Linked DNA regions of Pirellula sp. SH-Sr6A. The protein of the gene in region 1 interacts with the protein of each later gene in a pairwise test. Links are inferred from orthologs where the notes say so. Each region holds a gene or a part of one and is shown in the gene's direction. Other genes may lie near its edges.

What was found. Proteins that work in one complex are often made in the same cells at the same time.
Region 2: the proteins of VN12_RS22535 (region 1) and gyrA interact in binary tests that used the Escherichia coli proteins (3 or more experiments, as listed by UniProt). The link is inferred for Pirellula sp. SH-Sr6A from one-to-one orthologs.

The regions. Positions count from the first base shown.
Region 1 is NZ_CP011272.1:5,827,937-5,836,500, forward strand. What follows is about bases 2,863-6,006. They hold VN12_RS22535 (DNA gyrase subunit B), read left to right. Parts: upstream 2,863-3,246; coding sequence 3,247-5,766; downstream 5,767-6,006. Other genes in these bases: VN12_RS22530 (hypothetical protein), read left to right, coding at 2,863-3,123; hisB (imidazoleglycerol-phosphate dehydratase HisB), read left to right, coding at 5,888-6,006. Also shown: VN12_RS22515 (DUF1592 domain-containing protein), read left to right, coding at 1-674; VN12_RS22520 (DUF1552 domain-containing protein), read left to right, coding at 690-2,027; VN12_RS22525 (histidine triad nucleotide-binding protein), read left to right, coding at 2,095-2,439; more of VN12_RS22530, read left to right, coding at 2,476-2,862; more of hisB, read left to right, coding at 6,007-6,481; VN12_RS22545 (carboxypeptidase regulatory-like domain-containing protein), read right to left, coding at 6,591-7,091; VN12_RS22550 (DUF1559 domain-containing protein), read right to left, coding at 7,171-8,283. UniProt on the Escherichia coli protein: DNA gyrase negatively supercoils closed circular double-stranded DNA in an ATP-dependent manner to maintain chromosomes in an underwound state.
Region 2 is NZ_CP011272.1:3,305,591-3,310,150, reverse strand. What follows is about bases 1-3,300. They hold gyrA (DNA gyrase subunit A), read left to right. Parts: upstream 1-361; coding sequence 362-3,100; downstream 3,101-3,300. Other genes in these bases: VN12_RS12795 (polyprenol monophosphomannose synthase), read left to right, coding at 3,103-3,300. In the rest of the region: more of VN12_RS12795, read left to right, coding at 3,301-3,894; VN12_RS12790 (D-2-hydroxyacid dehydrogenase), read right to left, coding at 3,919-4,560. UniProt on the Escherichia coli protein: A type II topoisomerase that negatively supercoils closed circular double-stranded (ds) DNA in an ATP-dependent manner to maintain chromosomes in an underwound state.

The DNA.
Region 1 (8,564 bases):
ACGAGCGGCTTGCAAATCACTACGGACTGCCTTGGTCGGGCGGAAAAGATTGGGCTCGCGTTGAATTGCCTTCCGAGGCCAAGCATCGAGGAGGCGTGACGACCATGGCTGGGGTGTTGATCAAGACGAGCTACCCGAGGCGCACTAGCCCTGTACTGCGCGGACGTTGGATACTCGAAGATGTTTTGGGAGCGAAGGTGCCGCCCCCTCCTCCCAACGTCCCGGCGCTCGAGGAGAATGACCATGGACCCAATAACTTGACATTGCGACAACGATTGGAAAAGCATCGCGAGAATCCCGAATGCGCCTCGTGCCATGATCGCATGGATCCACTCGGATTTGGGCTGGAGAACTTTGACGCCATTGGACGGTGGCGAACCGAGGACAACGGTCAGAAAGTCGATTCGGAGGGGAAGCTACCTTCGGGGGAGTCGTTCCAAGGTTCTGCGGGATTGAAGAAGGTACTACTAAACCGAAAAGATGAGTTCTATCGCCACGTATCCCGAAAGATGGTTGGTTTTGCGTTAGGAAGAGAATTGAGCAAATTCGATCAATGCGTGATCGACAAGAGTGTCGAAAGACTTCACAAGGAGGCTCGGGCCTCGGTAATCCTTGAAGAAATTTTCTTGTCCTACGCGTTCCAACACCGTTATTACAGCAACTCGAACAAATAGCCACACAAGATCACCATGAACCTACCAATGCCTACCCGACGTCGATTCCTGCGTGGTTGTTCCGTCGCGCTTGCACTCCCTTGGATGGAGTCCTCTGTGTCATCGCGAGCGCGGGCAGCATCGACGGTCGTTCCCCCCATACGCACCGCATTCATTTACTTCCCCAACGGGGTCTGGGAGAAGGCATGGGTCCCGGAGACAAAGGGTAAAGACTACACGCTGAGCCCATCCCTGGAGCCGCTTGCGGATGTGAAGGACAGCGTGGTGGTACTGAGTGGCTTGGACAAGAAAAACAGCCATGGAGGGGACGGCCATTACGCCAAGACGGCAAACTTTTTGACCGGACTCCCGGTCGCGAAAACGACTGGTAAGGACATCAGCTCTGGCGGCATATCCATCGACCAGCTCATCGCTCAACATACCAGTGCTTACACACCGCTTCCGTCGTTGGAGCTTGGAACCGAACCCGTCATCAGCGGTATCGATAGCAACGTTGGTTACACCCGGTTGTATGGATCCCACATCTCGTGGCAATCGGCGACGCGACCGGTCGCCAAGGAGATCAATCCCCGGCTTGTCTACGAGCGGTTGTTTGGCAAATCGATTACAGCGGACAGCGAGCGCGCCGAGTCGTACAACCATTTGTTGGATTATGTACTGGAGGATGCGAAGTCGGTTCGGAAGAAACTGGGCCGAGATGACCAGTTCAAAATGGATGAGTTCCTCGATTCGGTGCGTGGAGTCGAAAAGCGGATCGAATTCACAATGCAAAAAGGGAAAACGGATTGGGCTCCCCACTTGGATGAGTCGACCATTCAGCAGGCCAAGCCGGGAGTGCCTGTCGATTTTCGCGAGCATATCGCCATCATGATGGATTTGATCGTCCTTGCGTTTCAATCCGACTCCACTCGAGTCTGCTCGCTGATGTTCGCGAACGACGTGTCGGGGAGAAATTTCTCGTTCCTCGATGGTGTCAAGGGTGGGCATCACGAATTGTCCCACCACGAAAACAACGACGAGAAAATCGGGCAGTATCAGCGGATCAATCGTTGGCACACCGAGCAATTCGCTCGGATGCTCAAGAAGATGCGAGACATCCGAGAAGGAGAGTCGACGTTGCTCGATAATAGTATGATCGTTTTCGGGTCCAGCATGTCCGACGGAAATCGGCACGATCCCGACAATCTCCCAATCTTGCTCGGTGGCATGGGTGGGGGCTCGCTCCAGAGCGGCCAGCACATCGCGGTGGATGGAATGGTGCCGCTTTGTAATTTGTATCTCACTATGCTTCGAAAGATGGGATTGGATGCCGAGCAATTCGGTGACAGCACGGGAGTTATCGAGGGGATATAGGCCCCTTATCGCTCCGATTGGACCAACTCCATTCACGACTTCATGAACCAGAGACGAGGGATTGAAGATGCCAGAAACGGTGTTTAGCAAAATTATCCGCAAGGAAATCCCAGCGAAGATCGTCTACGAGGACGATCTTGCCTTGGCATTTCACGATGTTCACCCCCAAGCTCCGGTGCATGTTCTTGTTATACCCAAGCAGCCTATACAGTCTTTAGCCCATGTATCCGAGGCGGACGTCGCGCTGCTCGGGCATCTGCAACGGGTAATCCAGCAGGTCGCCAGGCAGCTTCAAATCGACGAGACGGGTTATCGTGTCGTTACGAATATTGGGAGGGATGGTGGTCAGTCAGTCGACCACATTCATTATCATGTGCTAGGGGGGCGTTCGTTGTCCTGGCCGCCGGGTTGATAGGGGTGGATGAGCTCTTGGAAGTGATGAGGATGTATGCAGCAGTGGATTGCTCCCATTCTGGTTTTGTCTGCGATTGGCGCGGTTTGGCTCATTCAATATTGGGTCGAGAAGCAGCGCCGTGAGAAGCTTCAGGCTTTCGCAGACGAGCTTGGGCTAGAGTTGTATAGCGAGCTCCCGGTTGACGATCGACGATTGTTTGGCGTCTTTCCCTTGTCTCGCAGGGGGGATCGGCAGTCGCCAGGATGGACGATCACGATTGACGACGGGCAAACCCGAGTCGTCTTATTCGATTTCCAGACCGTTAGCGGCAGTGGAAAGAACAAATCGACTCACAACTATGTCCTTTCCTTGATCACCGACCGAGGGGTGCAGGCTCCTTACCTTGAAATCGTTCCCAAGACTTGGGGGCTTAAGCTGGGGAAGTGGTTCGGCAGGAAATCGATTGAGCTTCCCGACGATCCTGCCTTTTCCGATCGCTATCGCATTCTTGGCGATCCGGAGGATCAGGTTCGCAGCTTCCTCACGCCCCCTCGACGCCTGGCGATTCAGGGGGAGGGGATCAAGTCGTTCTCGGCTGCAGGCAATACCTACTTGGTAGAGCACGGAGAAAAGAAGCTCAAAGCGGCCAAGGTTCGCGAGTTGCTCAACCGCAGTTTGGCCCTGTGCAAGTCCCTTCGATAAGCTCGAGTTGGGAGCGACAAGAACTGGAATTTCGTGTAGAATCCAGCCCTCTTGCAACGGTCGACGACAGGCCTCCATTTCGAGGTTCAGAGGTCGATCTACCTCGTTTGATTTGGATACCCCATGAACGCATCCGGCGACCAAAACTTCGACTTGGAAACGACAGAAAACATCGGTTTGGCGGGAATTGGCACCGAGGGGGGGTACACAGGGGACGATCTAAAGCATTTGAGCGATTTGGAGCACGTCCGGGAGCGTCCCGGGATGTATATCGGGGACACCACCCTAAACGGACTCCACCATTTGGTCTACGAAGTAGTGGACAACTCGATCGACGAGGCGATGGCCGGTCATGCGAAGAGCGTTTCGGTCACCATCAATTCAGACGGATCGGTAACGGTCGAGGACGATGGCCGTGGGATTCCGACCGACCGGCACGCGCAGCTATCGGAAATGATGCAGCGCGAAATGTCGACGTTGGAAGGGGTTATGACCGTCTTAAAGTTCGGCGGTAAGTTCGAGAAAAAGGCCTATCAAACGTCAGGGGGGCTGCACGGCGTCGGGGTAACCGTCGTGAACTTCCTCTCGCAGTGGTGCGAAGTGGAAGTCTGTCGCAATGGAAAGATCTACACCCAATCCTACGAGCGAGGTGTCGCGACCGGACCGGTTCGTGAAGCGGGAACGACGACCAAGCGAGGAACGAAGACCACGTTCAAGCCGGATGGCCAGATTTTTCCCAACACGAAGTATTCCTACGATACGTTGGTCAAACGACTCCAGGAGCTCGCGTTCCTGAACAGCGGGGTCCGCATCAAGGTCAAGGATGACAGATCGACCCAAGCCGACGAGTATTATTACGAACGAGGGATCATCGAGTTCGTCGAGCACCTCAATCGCGCGAGCGACGTGGTCCACAAAGACGTGATCCTCATCCAAGGGAGCAAGGACGACTTTTCTTACTCCATCGCTTTTCAATACTCCGAGGAGTACACCGAAAATCTTCATTCCTACTGCAACAATATCAGCACGCGGGAAGGTGGAACCCACGTCTCTGGTTTCCGAGCAGCTCTAACCCGATCCTTGAACGCCTACGGGAAGAAAGAGAATCTCTTCAAAGATCTCGTTCCCACCGGAGATGACCTTCGCGAGGGACTCACCTGCGTGATCAGCGTTCGAGTCAGCCATCCGCAATTTGAGGGGCAAACCAAGACGAAACTGGGAAACAGTGAAGTCGAAGGGATCGTCAATTCGGTGGTGGGTGAAGCGCTCACCAAGTATCTTGAAGAGAACCCCAAAAACGCGAAGCTTTTGGTTCGAAAAGGGCAGCTTGCTGCCGAAGCGAGAGAAGCCGCCCGCAAAGCAAAAGATGCTCTTCGGAAACGAAAAGATGTGTTAGGCGGAGGCGGGCTGCCCGGCAAACTTCGGGACTGCATCAGCAACAAGATGGAAGAATGTGAGTTGTACCTCGTGGAAGGAGACTCGGCAGGTGGAAGCGCGGAAGGTGGACGATTCCGCGATACCCAAGCGATCCTTCCGTTGCGAGGAAAAATCATCAATGCCTACAAGAGCCGCGAAGACAAGGTCTTGGCGAACGAAGAAGTCATGAGCATGATCCAGGCGATCGGGAGCGGGATCGGGGCGGATCAGGATATCGGCAAACGCCGGTACAATCGCATCATCATCATGACTGACGCCGACATCGATGGTTCCCACATCCGGACTCTGCTCCTTTGCTTCTTTTACCGACAGATGTACCAATTGGTGGCCGGAGGTCACGTCTATTTGGCACAACCCCCGCTTTATCGGGTCGTTCGCGGCAAAAAAGAAAAGTACTACGTGCAGTCCGAAGATGAAATGAAGCAGCAGTTGCAGGAGCGTGGGCTCACCGACAGCCAGTTCATCGACGATCGCGGCAATGTGTTTGAAGGGGACCGCATGCGAAAACTTTGCGCGACCCTCTCGGCGATGGAAGACGCATTACTGAACTTGGAAAAACGCGGAATTTCGCTACGAATGCACGCGGAACGGATGGAGGTCGAGACCGGGCGGCTTCCCGTTTTTCATCTCGACATGGGAGTGGAAGATCACTGGTTCGTCACACGCGACAAACTGGACGAGTTTTTGGCCTCCAGGAAGATCTTGGTCGACGAATCGGTTGCGCCAGAAGCCCCGGCGATTCTCCCAGAGACTCCGACCGATGCCCCAACCGGCCCTGTGGCCCACATCGCGGAACTATTCGAGGTTCGAACGATCAACACAGGCTTGAAAGAACTGTCGGACTACGGGTTTTCCATCGAGGACCTTATCCCGAAAGATCGAACCGGTTCCACCGATTCGAGGTTCAAATTGGTTCGGGAAGAGAACAACATCGGCCTAGAAGATCTGCGAGAACTGCTGCCTGCTATTCGCGAATCAGGCCGGCGAGGATTGACGATCACTCGCTTTAAGGGACTGGGTGAAATGAACGCCGAGGAGCTTCGAGATACGACGCTCAATCCTTCTTGCCGAACCATGGTTAAGGTGCAATTGTCGGATGCTGCTGCGGCGGACGAGATGTTCCGGGTGCTGATGGGTGATAAAGTCGAACCGCGACGAGAATTCATCGAGAAGCACGCGCTGGAAGTTCGGAATCTCGACGTTTAGACGCCAATCCTTGATGGAATATTCACCGAGACGCGTCAGCGTCCGGTTATCACTCCCCGCCGCCCTCGCTCCAGCTTCACAAATCGCTCCCGTTTTCTCCGTCCTCATTCGAAGTGCAGATATGTCACAACGCGTAGCCACCATCGATCGCAAGACAGCTGAAACCGCGATCCAGCTAGAGGTTCATTTGGATGGAGTGGGTAAAAACACGATCGAAACAGGGGTTGGCTTTCTGGACCATATGCTCGTCCTGTTTGCCAAGCATTCGCTGGTCGATCTGAAGGTGAAAGCTGTGGGCGATTTGCACATCGACGCACACCATACCACCGAAGATATCGGCATTTGTTTAGGTATGGCCTTTCGGCAGGCCCTCGGAGACAAGTCTGGTATCCGCCGCTATGGCCATATGACGCTGCCCATGGAGGAGACGCTCGTCACCACCGCGGTGGACTTTAGTGGCAGGTCCTTTGTGGTATTCCAAGCCGCGATGCCTTCTCCCAAGATCGGAGACTTTGACAGCGAACTGGTGGAGGACTTTTGGCAATCGTTTGCTGCCAATGCAGGCTGCAATCTCCATGTGATGCTTCACTATGGCCGCAACACCCACCACATCGCCGAGGCAATTTTCAAGGGCACAGCGCGTGCGATTCGAGCCGCGATCGAAACCGACCCCCGACAGACAGGAATTCCCAGTTCCAAGGGAACGCTCGGGTAATTCAACCCGCTTGTCCACAAGCTGGGGCAATTTTATTTTGTGACGCCATCTACCAAATGCTGCCCTGAGAGTATCAGGGCAGCAGTGCGAACGATTCCCATGGAAGCGTTTACTTCAAGTCGAAATCGAACCGGTTCGGACCTGCTGGTGTGACGGAAGCTCTCAGTCCAGAGGTTTGATCATTCGAGTACTTCTCCGGAATCGGGCTCTTAGGGCCTTTGTCAGCTCCGCCCGAGGCGGTGGCCGCAGGTGGGGCATAGTCTTCACTAAGCTCACCACTAGCAATGACGCCAGGAGCACCCGCCGAGTTCTGGGGGGGCGGTGGCGTCGTATGCTTCGAAATCGCTACGTTGTACTGCCCTTCGACAGCGCCATCGCCTGGAACAAACATCGAAAGGGTAAATTCGCCGTTGGCGTCCGTCGATCCGATCGCGTTTTCTTTTCCGCCGCTGAGTTGAAACGTGACGACGGCGCCCTCGATCGGCTTCCCATTCACTTTGACAGAACCACTGGTCTTATAGGTTTTGGGTCGTCCAGAATCGCCCCCGCATCCGGTCGCGAATGAAAGGGTTACACATAGGGCCGCAAACAACACATTAGGTAGCTTCATAAATATTACTCGTTTCTTTAACGAAAATGGCGTGAGTGCTACTCACGCCAGGGGATGTAAACGATTTTACGACCGGATCTTATTCGTTCGCTGTCGTGATGTCACCGCCAGCCTTTGAACCCAATGCGCCCCAAGCTCCGTAGTTGCTCGGACCACCCGCAGGTTGTGCCACGTTGGTGTTGCCAGTATCGATTTGTGCGCTGATGAAGCGAACCGATCCGTCCGCCAATCCCGCGTTCACGCCACCGGTGTGACGGCTACTTGGCGAAATCACCAAGTTAACCGAGTCTGCGTTTACGTCTGCATCGCTTGTGCAGCTAGGAGAGTTAGGTGCCAAGACAGTGTTGAACGCGACACGCTCGGACTGACCATCGGTCCACAATGAACCAAATCGACCCTTCACCTGAGTTCCTGCAACAAAGTGCCTGCCGTTGCTCAAAGTCATACAGATCCGCGGCAAGTTAACCACGTCTCCAGCATTGATCGCGGTACCATGAGCATTCTCAATTTGATTTGCTGTTACGGTTGTCACCCCGAAATTGGCCTTTAACCTCTCACTGAAAGCGATGGTGTTGCTGGTACCGTCGGAAATTCCACCGATGGTGGTTCCGATGTATGCTGAGAACATCCCTCGCAAGTTGTTCGAGTCTCGCGTACTGGCAACGCTGTCGCCAACCGACAACGCATAATTGTTAACGTTGGTCGCCGTCGGCGCATTGAAAGTAGTCCCGTCAGACGGGCAAACCATAAATCCTGGGGAACGGTTCCAAGGGGCCCAACCTGCCCAAGCAGCAGGGCCGCCTGGTGCCACCGTCGGACCACCTGCTCCGGTGAAGCCGAGAGCACCCGATGGATCGCCAGCCTGAATTTGGTCGTACATGGCAGTTTGTTCGACGTACGGCAACAACGCGATGAATGCGGAAAGACGGTTTCCGTTGCTGTTGTTACGGTTCGAACCGACAAACGGAGCGCTCGTTCCGCCCTTGCGAGGCGGGAACTTCTTGAAGGCGCTTTCGTAATTGTGAAGAGCCAGCGAGAGCTGCTTCACCGAGTTGGAGCATTGCATGCGCCGAGCTGCTTCGCGAGCTGCCTGTACCGCAGGCAACAACAGCCCTACCAAAATGCCGATGATGGCGATCACCACCAAAAGCTCGACCAGGGTGAAACCCTGCTTGACGTGAATCCGTTTCATATGCGTTCCCCGAAAAGAATGAAGTGCAACTGACCGAATGCGATGCCCATACCGAAGGACCCCAGCTGATCCTGAGAGGATCTCATTGCTCGCGCGCACCGGCCTGATTACATATATTAGGCGTTCTGTACCTTAGAGTCAATCTCTAGGGGAGATATTCAACCTTTAGGGTTGATCCTCAAATGTCACGCAAAGACATGGGAGAGGAGGGGCACAGAACCTTAGGAAAAATCCTGTAAGGGCCGTTACGATGCCAATAGAAGGAAGCGCATTTTCCTCAA
Region 2 (4,560 bases), 2.5 Mb from region 1 along the record:
AGGTGAGAGTATAAGGCTTTAGATCGGAGCGAGCACGCGGGTGGGCGCACGGGCGAGCGCATGGGGGGGCCGCGATTGTGAAAATGGGGTGGATCGGGTAGAATTCCAACTTCCTTCTGAGTGCAAAAAAGCTTGGAAATAATTGGAAATTGAGACGCTTTTTGGCTGTCGCGAAGGCGATCGGCGAAAGCGTGATTGAAAGTGGCGGATTCCAGCTATTGCTGAGTCCCTGCATTGACCCTAACCAGCAGATCGGTTTGTACCCGTGTCCAATTTGCCACCCGACGATTTTGATCCCAACGATCCTTCGAACCTTCCCAATGCGGATGGTGGGGGGGATGGCGAGGGGCCCGGTGAGCGGATGATCGAGGAGGCGATCGAGGACGAGCTCCGCAATAGTTATTTGACCTACGCGATGAGCGTTATCGTCAGCCGGGCGCTACCGGATGTTCGAGATGGGTTGAAGCCGAGTCAGCGCCGGATCTTGGTCGCCATGAACGACTTGAGCCTTACCCCTGGTGCCGCCCGGGTCAAATGCGCGAAGATCGCCGGCGATACGTCGGGTAACTACCACCCGCACGGGGAAGCGATCATCTACCCGACCCTGGTCCGCATGGCGCAGGAATGGAACATGCGCCACGTGTTGATCGACAAGCAAGGGAACTTTGGATCGATCGCAGGGTTACCCGCGGCGGCCATGCGATACACCGAAGCCCGATTGGCTCCCCCAGCCGCCATGATGCTGGACGACTTGAAGCTGGATACGGTCGACTACATCCCCACGTATGACGAACGGCGCACCGAGCCCGTCGTCCTGCCATCGAAATTCCCGAACTTGCTCGTCAACGGCGCGCAAGGCATCGCGGTGGGGATGGCGACCAGCATCCCTCCGCATAATTTGCGAGAGATCTGCGCCGGATTGATCCGCATGATCGAAGATCCCGAGATCTCGATCAGCGAACTGTGCGAAATCGTCCCCGGTCCCGACTTCCCGACCGGCGGGATCATCTGCGGACGCTACTCCATCCGACAAGCCTACAACACCGGACGCTCGACGATCGTGGTGCGCGCTCGCGTCGATGTGGAAGAAGGCAAAAAGGCGAGGTTGATCGTTCGAGAGATCCCATTCCAGCAAGCCCGTGATCGCGTGGTGGAACGGATCGCCGACCTGGTTCGCAACGACAAGATCAAAGGCATCTCCGGCATTCGCGATGAAAGCGATTTGAAAGAGCCGGTTCGAATTGTGATCGAGCTCAAGCAAGGTCACGATCCTCATATCGTTCTCAATCAGCTTTATCAGTTTTCCTCACTGCAAGAAACCCATTCGATCATCCTTTTGGCACTCGTGGACGGAAAGCCTCGCGAGTTGACCCTCAAGGAAATGATGCAGGAGTTTCTGCGACACCGCGTTATCGTCATCCGGCGACGCACGCAGTTCTTGCTCGCCTCGGCTCGAAAGCGAAAGCACGTCGTGGAGGGGCTGCTGCTGGCTCTCGCCGATATCGATCACATCATCCAGATCATCCGCAACAGTCGCACGCAGGCCGAAGCGAAGGAAAAACTGATGGGGGTCGAATGTCCCGCATCGATGATGGAGCGAGCGTTGGGCGATCGAGGCTATACCGATTTCCAACTGGAACGCGGCATAAGCGACACCTATCGCTTGACCAGTGTGCAAACCGACGCCATTCTGCGCATGACTCTCGGCCAGTTGGCTGGACTGGAACAAGAAAGGTTGGCGGAAGAACACTCGGCATTGCTAGATGAAATCTCCGAGTACCGCGATATCCTAGGCGATCCTGTACGGATCTATGGAATCATCCGCGCCGACCTGGAAGAAATCTCCCGTCGATACGGAACCGATCGAAAGACCGTGATCGATGACGAAGAACTCGGGAACTACAACATGGAAGACCTCATCACCGAGGAAACCATGGTGGTCACGATTTCCACCCAAGGCTACATCAAGCGGATTCCGGCCACCACCTATCGCGCCCAAAAGCGGGGAGGCAAAGGAATCGCGGGGATGCGAGCGGAGGAAGAGGATCCCGTGGAGCATCTTTTTGTTGCGAGCACCCACGCTTACCTCCTGTTCTTCACCAACCAAGGAAAGGTGTACTGGCAAAAGGTCTGGGAGATCCCGCAGATGAGCCGCGAGAGCCGCGGGCGGGCCGTCGTCAATTTGTTGAACCTTTCCCCAGACGAGAAGATTCGCGACTGCGTTGTCGTACGAAACTTTGACCTACCCGGCCACTTCCTCATGATGGGTACCAAGAAGGGGATTGTAAAGAAGACCGAGCTGGAGGCATACAGCCGTCCGAAGAGAGGTGGAATCATCGCAATCAAGCTTCGAGAGGACGATGAATTGGTTGATGTGGTCATCACCAAGCCGAACGACCAGATCGTACTTTCGACCTCGACAGGGATGGCGATTCGATTCTCCGAAAGCGATGCACGCCCGATGGGGCGCAATACGTCCGGCGTAAAGGGTATCTCGCTGAGAAAGGGTGACGAAGTGGTCGGGATGGTGGTCGCCGATCCGACAGCGACCCTTCTTACCGCTTGCGAGTTTGGCTACGGAAAGCGAACCACTTTCGGTCCAGGCGATGAGATGGCTGGCAAGGAATTGCCGATGTCCGACGAAGGATCCGAGGAAGATGGCTTGATCGAAGAAGAGGTCCCCGTCGAGGAACCGGAAGCCGAAGATTTAGGCTCTGCGAATCGCTATCGAACCCAACGCCGAGGTGGCAAGGGTGTCATCGACATCAAAGCGACAAGACGGAACGGCAAGGTGGTTGGGATCGCTGCGGTGCACGATTCTGATGAAGTCTTGATGATGACCACCCGGGGCAAGATCCAGCGGATCGCGGTCAAGGACGTTAGCGTCATCGGCCGCAACACCCAAGGGGTCCGGATTATGAGCTTGGACGAAGGCGATTCGCTCACCGCGATCGTTCGGGTTCCATCCCAAGATATCGATCCATCGGAGATTGAAGCCGCATCGGCACCGATCGCTCCCGTTTCCGAATTGCCGATCGATGAGTCGCTGCCCGAATCCACTTCCGAGTCCGATGTATCGGACGCCTCCGAAGGTGAATAAGGTTGGAACCCAAGAAGCTTGAAGCGACCGCCGATGCCAGCCTTGCTTCGGCAGGGATGGTCGAGGGGGAGCGACTGCTGGTTCTCGTATGCACTTACAACGAGAAGCTGAATCTCCCGACCCTCTTCGATAAGTTGGATGCCGTCCTACCAGGGAGCGACATTCTCGTCGTCGATGACAACTCGCCCGACGGGACCTCCGAATGGGTGAAGGCAAAAAGTGAGTCGCGACCCCATACTTTCTTGATTCATCGACCTGGAAAACTGGGGCTGGGGACAGCTATTCGCGCTGGCATGCGATACGCGATCGAGAACCAATACGATTGGGTACTGAATTTGGATGCCGATCTAAGCCATGATCCCGCTGCGATCCCCAGACTGCTTGCTCAACGCCCTGCGCACGATTTGGTAATCGGATCGCGATATGTCGAGGGAGGTGGTTTAGAAGGCTGTTCCTGGAAGCGGATCTTCGTGAGTCGATGCGCCAATGCGTATGCGCGCTGGGTGGTCGGTTGGAAGGTCCGAGATTGCAGCAGCGCGTATCGCCTGTATCGAGTCGCCGCACTGGCTCGACTGGATTGGACTTCGATTCACGGCAAAGGATATGGGTTCCTCGAAGAAATCCTTTGGCACTTGATCGATCAAGGCAATCGCTGGACGGAAGTTGGAATCGTCTATACCGAACGGCAACAAGGGGACTCGAAGATCTCGATGAAAGAAGCACTCTCCACCATCGATTCCCTGCACCGTGTCGCCCGATTGCGATCAACAAAAAACAAATCGAGAAGCGAGTAGCGAGGGGCGGACGCATTGATGCGATTAGATCACTCGGTTCTTCAAGGGCTCGTTCTGTTCGAATCGAGCTAGGTTTTCGAGGAAGTGTCTCACCAAACCCTCCATTTCCTCCCGAAAGCCCCCGGCGGAGTGGGGTGTGATAAAACAATTTCGCGCGGTCCAGAGGGGATGCTCCGCGGGGAGTGGTTCCGGCGTGGTGACATCCAGATAAGCGGCTGCTAGGTGGGAGCCATTGAGCAGGTCGACCAGTGCCTCTTGATCGACCGTGTTTCCGCGTCCGATGTTGTAGAAGATGGCTCCAGGGCTCAATCGAGCCAGACGGTTTCGATCGAAGTAGCCTTGGGTGCTCGGGTTCGCAGGAAGAATGTTGATCACATGATCGGCGTTTCCCAGCCACTTGTCCGCTTGTTCATGCGACAGGATGGGGATGGATTCGTTCCCTTTCGGCTTGCGACGCACCCCGACGATTTCCATTTCAAAGGGGGCGAGGAGCTCGACGAGCCGTTTGGCAATTTCTCCGTAACCGAACAGGATGGCTTTCTGGCCTCGGAGCAGGAAGCTATTTCGCCGGATTGGGGCGGCCGACCAAGCTCGGTTGGTGCGCTGTTCGTCGAGGCATGCGGGCAATTGGCGAGCGAGGCTCATCATCATGGAAAAAACATGTTC